3 regions of the Roseibium sp. SCP15 genome follow, and region 2 is predicted to be linked to each of the others. Evidence: predicted binding sites of a transcription regulator. Region 2 holds the regulator's gene; each other region holds the start of a gene.
The links. The regulator PhoB, encoded in region 2, activates phosphate uptake and scavenging genes when phosphate is short. The targets are predictions, from matches to a motif close to TGTCATNNANCTGTCAT.
Positions count from the first base shown of each region.

Region 1: ABLO27_RS01245 (PhoX family protein) is a predicted target of PhoB. The motif match lies at 1,506-1,522, and genes of this name have one in related genera.
Region 3: ABLO27_RS04035 (inorganic phosphate transporter) is a predicted target of PhoB. The motif match lies at 1,596-1,612, and genes of this name have one in related genera.

Region 1 covers NZ_JBDZYI010000001.1:264,653-267,931, reverse strand. The annotation lists gene ABLO27_RS01245 (PhoX family protein) at 1-1,415, opposite strand, end outside; gene soxR (redox-sensitive transcriptional activator SoxR) at 1,638-2,123, opposite strand; gene ABLO27_RS01235 (VOC family protein) at 2,222-2,611, shown strand; gene ABLO27_RS01230 (HlyD family secretion protein) at 2,657-3,279, opposite strand, start outside.
Region 2 covers NZ_JBDZYI010000002.1:169,303-172,581, reverse strand. The annotation lists gene pstB (phosphate ABC transporter ATP-binding protein PstB) at 1-508, shown strand, start outside; gene phoU (phosphate signaling complex protein PhoU) at 540-1,238, shown strand; gene phoB (phosphate regulon transcriptional regulator PhoB) at 1,309-2,007, shown strand; gene ABLO27_RS08105 (threonine ammonia-lyase) at 2,082-3,080, opposite strand; gene ABLO27_RS08100 (ornithine cyclodeaminase family protein) at 3,225-3,279, shown strand, end outside.
Region 3 covers NZ_JBDZYI010000001.1:888,136-891,414, forward strand. The annotation lists gene ABLO27_RS04025 (nitrilase-related carbon-nitrogen hydrolase) at 78-968, shown strand; gene ABLO27_RS04030 (NUDIX hydrolase) at 1,124-1,567, shown strand; gene ABLO27_RS04035 (inorganic phosphate transporter) at 1,713-3,221, shown strand.

The DNA.
Region 1 (3,279 bases), on a different contig from region 2:
TCGCGAGGGTTGGGACCGTTGACGGGCGTTTCGTCACCGCCGGCATTCGGCTTGACACCACGGTTCTTGTTGTTCGTCAGGGCGCAATACGCCTCGACCGCCACCGGATTTACGGCAACCCACTCCGGCCGATCCATGGTGGTGGCGCCAACGCTTGAAGCTGCAACGCGACTGAAAATACAGATCTCGGCCGGGCTCATCCCCGTTGTTTCTTCTGTCAGCGGACGCCATTCACCTGTGCCATCGTCATTGAACCTGGCAACATACAATGTCCCCTTGTCGAGCAGACTGTCAGTCGGTGAGCCTGGAACATAAGCGTCATCGGAAACATATTTGTAGAGGAACTCACCGCGTTCATCGTCGCCCATATAGACAACGACACGTCCGTCACGGGCCAACGCACAGGCGGCGTTTTCATGCTTGAACCGGCCAAGCGCAGTCCGCTTCACCGGCGTTGAAGCCGGATCGCTCGGGTCGATTTCAACGATGTACCCCGCGCGACGCGGCTCGTTGACGTTCTTGGAGATGTCGAACCGCTCATCAAACTTCTGATAGTCGTAGCGGCTTTCCAGTCCGATCCCATAGCGCTTGAAATCGTCCGGAACCTGAAAGTTCTCATCGGAGGAGCCGAAATAGCCGTTGAAGTTTTCTTCACAGGTTAGATAGGTACCCCATGGCGTTTTACCGGCACCGCAATTGTTGAACGTGCCGAGTGACCGGGTACCGGTCTGGTCCGCAGCAGTTTTAAGAAGGTCATGACCTGCAGCCGGTCCGGACAATTTCATCGGAGTTGAGTGGGTGATGCGGCGGTTGAGCGGGCTATCAACAACGACCTGCCAACCATCTGCGCCTTCGGCAACTTCCATAACCGCCACACCCTGGAGATTCTGCAGTTTCCGAACGTCCTCGGCGGATTGCGGCTTGCCTTCTTCGGCATGCGGCAGATTGATTTTCGGATTGACGTACTCGTGGTTGACAGCGATCACCTGTTTGTCGCCGATGACAAACAGTTCCATTCCGTCCGTGTTTTCACCGAAGACCCGATCGGAAGTTGCCACCTCGCCACCGGTGCCGTGGTCGAAGTCAGCTGCGTCGGAAAAAAGCTTGTCACCCCACTTCACCAGGATGTCCCAAGTATATCCTTCCGGAACATGAACGGTCGAATCCGTTGCGATTGCGACGGGTTGGAAGGCAAAACGACCGGCTTCCTGTGCCTGCGCGGATGCCGAGTTAAGCAAGTTGGTGCCGACACCCATTGCCGCGGCCCCTGAACCGAAGGCAACCAGGCCGCCCAGGAAACCGCGACGGGACAATCCCGCTTCCACGATACGATCGAAGTCGGTTGTTTCATCTGTCGGACGAACCAGTTCGTCCCATTCGTCCCAGGACAAATCTTCTTTTTTGGTGTCGGTCATGATTGCTCTCCACAGGATGGCTACAAAAGCGCGCGCGAGGCCGCAACAAGACCCATATCGATGACTGCATTGCCGAACGATGACACTCTTATGATCGTTGGATGACAAGGCCTCCAACGACCGTCATCTCCGACAGGCGATTTTGACCAACAATCTGATTTCAAAATGGAAAAAAATCCGACGAACTCGGCCAACCAACACAAGTCATTGGAACATTTGCTGTCAGGACCGTTTGGTAGGCGTCTTCACTTCCTCCACGTCCGGTCTGTCGCCAAGCAGATAACGCGGACCTCTGCCATGCCGGGAGGCAGCATCGCCCGCATTGTAGAGCTGGCAGGACTTCATGGAGAGACAACCACATCCGATACACGCATCCAGTTTGTTTCTCAGGGCCGTCATGCGTTCGATCCGCCGGTCCAAATGACCGCGGAATTCTTTACTGATGCGCGTCCAGTCTGCCTTTGTCGGCGCCATGTTTTCCGGCAACCGGGCAAGTTGCGTTGCGATCTCGCCAATCGTGAACCCGAACTCCTGTGAGACAAGGACAAACGACAGCCGGCGGATATCGGCTCTCAAAAATCGCCGTTGCCCACCCTGGTTTCGCGTTGGATGAACCAGCCCTTTTTCTTCGTAAAACCGGATGGCGGACACCGAGAGGCCCGTCCGCTCAGCGAGTTCTCCAATGGTCAGGAGATCACTGCCTTTCATAACCTTTTTCAAAATTTGATATTTTCCCTCTTGACCTCAACTTAACTTGAAGAATTATCTCCAGTGTCCGGCTTAAGTCAAACTTGAGAGGACAAGACATGAGCACGACTTTTCTGGAACACGTAAACGTCACAGTCAGTGACCCCGAAGCCACAGCGAAGCGGCTGAAGGATTGGTTCGGTTGGGAAATTCGCTGGAAAGGTGCAAGCCTTGGCGGTGGCACCACCTATCACATAGGCAACGATACCAGCTACATCGCCGCGTATACCCCCGCTCATTCAACGACACCTGTCAAAGGCGAAAGCTATAGCCAGCATGGCGGCCTCAATCACATTGCCGTTGTCGTCGACGACCTGGACGCCGCCGAGCTTCGCATCAAGAAAAGCGGGTATGTCACCCGCAACCATGGTGATTACGAGCCCGGACGCCGGTTCTATTTCGATGACGACGACGGGATCGAATTTGAGGTGGTGGCCTACGAATACTGACAAGATACGGGCGGCTTGCAGCCGCCCGTTCTCGTCCGAAAGTCCTTAGTGGCCTGACAGAACCAGTGTCTGGATCGGATACAACAACGCCTGAATTCGCAACAGCATCGCATGTACCAGACCGACAGTATCGATCGCATGAAGATAAACAAATTGCCCGGTGCTGAGTGGTTCACCCGATGTCAGACGTTCGTGGTTGCTGGTATAGGCATTGACGGTACAGACGGCCCCGGGGGGCAACCGGTCAAAGCCATCCTCATAAAGCGGCTCGAGGATCGTTGTTATCGTCGACGGCTTTACCGCCTCACTCGTGTCGTAGAGCTGGCTACCGGTGCTGACCTGCCCGGAAGCGATTTGCGTTTGCACTTCAGTGATGACCAGCGGAATGATCGTGAACGGAACCGCAGGGCAAAACGCCTCCGCCACCATACCCTGCTTCAGAACCTGTGCCTCGATCTGACCGAAACCGGCAACTATCCGCTCCTGCTGGGCATCCGCCGGAATGAGAATACCTGCCGGTCGCATGAGCGGATTGACGATATCCCCCGGCCTCAGCACGAACTGACTGATAGAACCGTCGACACCCGCGTAAACGGTCATTTTTCCCAGTTCGACCTCCGCCTCGTCCAGACGCGCCTCCGCACTGCTCAAACTGGCAGGCAGTGAAA
Region 2 (3,279 bases):
CGCCAAGGTTGGTATGGTGTTCCAGAAACCGAACCCGTTTCCCAAGTCCATTTACGACAACATTGCCTACGGCCCGCGCATTCACGGGTTGGCCCGCAACAAGGCGCATCTGGACGAAATCGTTTCCTCAAGCCTGCAGAAAGCCGGTCTTTGGGAAGAAGTGAAGAACCGGCTGGACGAGCCGGGTACCGGGATGTCCGGCGGTCAGCAGCAGCGCCTGTGCATCGCCAGGGCCATTGCGGTCAGCCCGGAAGTGATCCTGATGGATGAGCCGTGCTCGGCTCTCGACCCGATTGCGACGGCAAAGGTCGAAGAGCTGATCGATGAGCTGCGCGAGAACTACACGATCGTGATCGTGACGCACTCGATGCAACAGGCAGCCCGTGTATCGCAGCGCACCGCATTCTTCCATCTCGGCATTCTCGTCGAAGAAGGTCCGACCGAAGACATCTTCACAAATCCGAAAGACAAACGTACGCAGGACTATATCACTGGCCGCTTCGGCTAAGTGGCTACGCGAATTCTGAAAGGGACACTGGATGTCTGAACACACAGTCACGGCCTATGACGACGAATTGACCGCAATGGCCGGCAAGGTCGCCGAAATGGGCGGTCTGGCGGAAAAAGCGTTTGCTGATGCTGTTTCCGCACTGGTCTCGCAAGATATCGAACTGGCACGCGTCACGGTTCAGCAGGACGAACGCTTGGACGCCTTGCATCAGGACATTGAAGCAAAGCTGATCGAAATGATTGTCCGTCGCCAGCCGATGGGGCAGGACCTGCGGGAAATCACCGCCGCGACGCGCATTGCCAACGATCTGGAACGTGTTGGCGATTTGGCCAAGAACGTTGCCAAACGGACGATCGCGATCGACAGCAATCTTCAGTCCAAGAAACTGGCCATCGGTGTGGAACACATGACCGAATTGGCCCTTGCACAGCTGAAGCAGGTTCTGGACGCCTATACGCGCAAGGACGCGGAAGCGGCGAGACGCGTTCAGGAAGCCGACGCTGAAATCGATGCGATCTACACATCGCTCTTTCGGGAGCTGTTGACCTACATGATGGAAGATCCCCGCGTGATCACTCAATGCGTCCATCTTCTGTTCTGTGCCAAGAACATCGAGCGTATTGGCGATCATGCAACCAACATTGCTGAAAACGTCTTTTATATGGTGACTGGCGATCGTCTGCCGGAAGACCGTGCAAAACAGGACGAGACGACCCACGCGGTCTGACAGCTGGAACCCGGTTGGAAATTGGTGACCGGAACGGCAGCATCTGCTGCCGAAACTGGAGCGAGAACGTATGCCGAAGGTGCTTATCGTTGAGGACGAAGAACCACTTAGCCTTCTGTTGAGGTACAACCTGGAAGCGGAAGGATACTCGGTCGAGTCCTGTGCACGTGGTGATGAAGCTGAAATCCGGTTGCGGGAAACCCAGCCCGATCTCCTCCTTCTGGATTGGATGTTGCCGGGGCTGTCGGGCATTGAACTATGCCGCCGGCTTCGCGCGCGTGAAGATACCGAGCGTCTGCCTGTCATCATGCTGACGGCCCGCGGGGAAGAAGCCGAGCGCATTCGAGGTCTTTCAACCGGAGCAGATGACTACGTCGTCAAGCCGTTTTCCGTGCCTGAGCTGATGGCTCGTGTCCGTGCGATCCTCCGCCGCGCAAGCCCGGAAGTTGTTTCCACAATGCTTCGGTCGGGTGACATCGAACTTGACCGTGAAACCCATCGGGTGCGCCGCAATACCAAGGAAATTCACCTGGGGCCGACCGAGTTCCGCCTTCTGGAATTTCTGATGACCTCCCCGGGCCGGGTGTTCTCTCGAGAGCAGCTGTTGGACGGCGTATGGGGCCATGATGTCTATGTCGACGAGCGCACGGTCGACGTCCATGTCGGCCGACTTCGCAAGGCGCTCAACAAGGGCAAGGCCAAGGATCCGATCCGCACGGTGCGCGGTGCCGGCTACGCATTTAATGATCAGTTTTCGATGGCAAGCTGACTACGGCTGAAAACATCGGGAGGGTGGAGTGCTCACCCGCCCGAACCGGTTGTCCGGCCGCATGGCCGCTCCGGTCAGCTTATCCAGAACGTTTCTGATTGCTGCGCATCCTTGAGCCCGAACGCTGACAACGCTCGATCAAGAGAGATGTTGTTCCCGGTGAGAAGAGTTGCGGCTTTTTTCCCTTCAAGCAGCGAGCCATACCGCCTCATGGCGGCAACCCCGGCTGCTGCACCGCCTTCCACCAGGCATTTTTCCTTGGCGAGAATAAACTTCATCGCTTCGAGAATTTCACTCTCCGGCACCTGAACAAAGTCGTCTACCAGTTTCCTGCACATGGCGAAGGTGTATTGGTTGTCGGCCGGTATCGGGCCGGGTAGGGCATCGGCGATGGAAGGTTTTTCGTCGACCTCGACGATATGGCCGACCTTGATACTTTCGATCATGGCGGCCCCATGCTCAAGGGAAACCCCAATGACCTTGATGTCCGGCTTCAGGCTCTTCAGCGCCTTGGCGGTTCCGGCCATGAGCCCGCCACCGCTCAATTGAACGAAGACAATGTCGAGGGCCGGCTGGTCGGCCAGCAGCTCCAGGCCGATGGTGCCTTGCCCGGCGATGACATGCGGATCATCGAAAGGAGATACAAAGAGAAGGCCGTCTCGTTCCGCAATGCGCCGCGCTTCCGCGTCTGCGTCATCCTGCGTTTGTCCGTGAACGATCACTTCCGCCCCGAAATCGTACAGCCCGCCAATCTTTTCGGGAGGTATGATTTCGGTGACACAGACGACGGCACGAATGTTCAGCTGCCTTGCCATATAGGCGACGGCACGACCGTGATTGCCACTTGATACGGTGATGACACCGCGTGATTTCTGAGTTTCGTCGAGAGACAGAAGCTTGTTGGCCGCGCCGCGCAGCTTGAAGGCGCCGGTATCGTGCATCGTTTCCATTTTCAGCCAGATCGACGCGCTCAGCTCTGTCGACAGAGCATGAGATTTGCGCAGCGGAGTGGGGCGCACATAGCCCGCTATCCGTTGTTGCGCAGCATGAATCTCGTCCAACTCAACCATCATTTTTCCGTCTCTCGGCTGTTTCGAAAACAGGGCTTCAGAATGAGTGTTGACAAAATATTCTAAATTAGACAATTTGTCTATAACGCTGAAACGACCCCGCAAGATGGGTCGCGAATTGGGTGACGTTCTGACAGAGAGATGCAGATGCGGCTGGTGAATAAGCAGGAAATCTTGGCGCAGATTGACGAGCGCGCGGTAC
Region 3 (3,279 bases), on a different contig from region 2:
CCCGGCATTGGGCTTGATCTTTTTCAAACATCTCCTTTATGTCTGGCGCTCACTTTTGCTGAAACTGGCGTGGCGCAATGACGGATTATCAAATCGCTCTCTGGTCTTTCAATCTTGGACGAGCGCCAGCTTCTGTGGCGGCTTTTGCAGATCAGATTGATCAGGGCATGAAAAGTGCCGCTGCTCGCGGTGTAAAGCTGCTGCAGCTTCCAGAGTACCTCATTGAATGTTGCCTTGCATTCAAACCGGATGGCCTGCAGCCTGATCAGGAAATGAGCTTTCTCGCCGACGTTGGCAAAGACCTGCTGGAAAAATTGGCAGGCCTGCCGGAAAAGCACGGTGTCTCGCTGCTTGCTGGAACCATGCCGGTCAAGAACGAGAACGGAATAACCAATACGGCGGTTCTGCTGACAGCAGATGGGCGCAACATCCGCCAGGATAAGCTTAGCCTGACACCATTTGAGCAGAGCGCAGATACGTGGCAGCTGACACCCGGCGACAAACTTCGTGTGTTTGAACTCGATGGTTTGAAGATGGCAATCCTGATTTGCCTTGATGTGGAGATGCCCGCACTAAGCAGCCTTCTGGCGCGGCAGGATGTCGACTTGTTGCTGGTGCCTTCGATGACGGAGAAACTCTCCGGCTATCATCGCGTATACGGCTGCGCGAAGGCGAGGGCGGTTGAGTTGATGTGTGCCGTTGCAGTTTGCGGAACCGTCGGGACTTCGAAGGGCACGACGCAAAACGATACCAACGTTTCCGGGGCCGCGCTCTATTTGCCTTGTGAAGAGGAATTCGGTTTTACCGGAGTGGGGGCGGAGCTTCTTCCAACCGACGGATCGAACCGGGAAGAACCCTTGCTGTTTGCTTCTGTTCCACTGCAGCAATTGAGGAAACTCAAGGAAGGAAACGCCGAAGTCTGGCCGGGAGCATGGACGGCGGATCATGTATCGATTGTTGTGGAATAAGAATATTGTGAAGTCTTTAAATCATACATAAATGTGCACAAAGTGCACTTTTTACTGGACGCTGTTCGTAGAACCTCTTATATAGCCGCCTAACTAAAGTATTAGGTGTGGAGATGGGATTCGCTAGGTCATTACACTTTCAGGATGTCTCGTGGTTGCGGGGACTGGGAGGCTTGTTCGTCAAGCCGGCCAGACTGCAAATCGCGGCATTGTGTTATCGGCCTGGTGATGTCGAACCGGAAATTCTTCTGGTCTCCACGCGTGACACCGGACGCTGGATTCTCCCCAAGGGTTGGCCTGAAAAGGACAAGCCCGCGTTCGAAACTGCATCAATCGAAGCTTATGAAGAAGCTGGAGTTGTTGGCGAAACTGATCCCAAGGCAATCGGAAGCTTCCGCTCATTCAAGGGATTGGCCGACGGCCTGAGAATTCGAACCAAAGTGGTGGTTTTCAAGATCAGCTTTGAAAAGCAACTGAAGAAATTTCCGGAAATGGGTCAGCGAAAGTGTGCTTGGCTGCCCTTGTCCGAAGCCGCAGAACTTGTGGATGAAAACACGTTGAGGCGCTTCCTGCATCATCATCGTTCAAGTCTCGTATAAGCCAGCCTCGCAAAGGTTGAATTTTGATCGTCACTGACGTGTCAGTGTCGTCCTCTTGTGTGAGCTTTGGCTAATAGTCACGGACAAAGGTTCTCCGACGCGGAAACCGGCTGCAGCAAGACACAAAAAGAAAGAGACAAACTGCGTGCTGACAAACAAGGACTTGAAATCCAAGGCCCTGGACAAGGATCTCGACAAGATCGGGTTTGTCAGCGATGCAGCCGAAGCCATGGGACGCAGGTTGAGCGGGCCGGGGCTTGCGATCATCTTTCTTGTGCTTTGCGCTGCTGTTGCAGCGACCCAGGTAGTGTCCTCGGGGCTTTCGGACGCTCTCCTGTTGATTGCAGCCGGTGTGATTGCCGGCTACATGGCACTGAACATCGGCGCAAATGACGTTGCCAACAATGTGAGTCCGGCTGTTGGTGCGCGGGTCGTCAGCCTGACAGGGGCACTGATAATTGCAGCTGTCTGTGAAAGTGCAGGGGCGTTGCTTGCCGGCAGAGATGTTGTCACGACCATTTCGGGAAACATTCTCAGTCCCAGTGACGTACCCGACAACTTTTCCTTCATGCTGGCCATGATCACGGCCATGGCTGCGTCTGCGCTCTGGATCAATTTTGCAACGATTGTCGGCGCACCGGTTTCGACCACTCACTCGATCATTGGCGGCGTAGTTGGCGCAGGCATTGCAGTCAGCGGATTTTCGGCAATCAATTGGACGACGATCTCCACGATCGCCGCGACCTGGGTCATCTCACCGGTTCTTGGCGGTGTAGTGGCTGCTATGGTCATGGCCTTTATCAATGCCAGACTGATTTATACGGAAAACAAGCTTGAGGCGGCGCGCTTCTGGCTACCGGTCTTGCTGGGGCTCTTGGCGACAACATTTACTGCCTATGTCCTGGTAAAGACCAGTGATCTCTTCTGGGGTATGCCTCACTGGGCTGCGTTACTTCTTTCGCTCATGACCGGGATCTTTATCTGGCGGATCTACGGAAATGTCGTGTCCGCGCAGACCGTAGTGCTTGAGAACAGCTCCAGGTCTCTTCGCCAGCTGTTCGCCATCCCGCTCATGGTGAGCGCAGCATTGCTCTCGTTTGCCCACGGTGCCAATGACGTTGCAAATGCCATCGGTCCACTTGCTGCCATCGTGCTCAGCCAGTCCAACGACTTTACGGATCTGAGCTTTTGGTTCATCGGAACGCTCAATCCGGAAGTGCCGATCTGGGTGAGTGCAGTCGGAGCATTCGGTATTTCTGCGGGACTGTTGCTGTTCGGCCGTCGCCTCGTAACCGTTGTCGGCAAGCAGATAACGAAGTTGAGCCCGGTGCGTGCGTTCTGCATTACCCTCGCGACGGCGGCCACCGTGTTGACGGCTTCCGGATTTGGCCTGCCGGTGTCTTCGACCCACATTGCTGTTGGGGCAGTCTTTGGCGTTGGTTTTTACCGGGAATGGCACCGGAATCGCTTTGTCGCTGAAGGTGGGCAACTGAAACCGCGAAAGATGCTGAGAAACCGCGAAGAACGCAGGAGGCGTCTGCTTGTTCGACGCGCGAACTTTGTAACCATTATTGCAGCATGGGTGGTCACTGTTCCCGCGAGCGCTCTCTTTGCGGCGCTCATCTACAACCTCCTGAGCTACATTCTTACCTGAACCGAAGGCCGAACTCGCCGGCTTAATCGGGAAAACTACGGAGATTGGTCCATAGCCG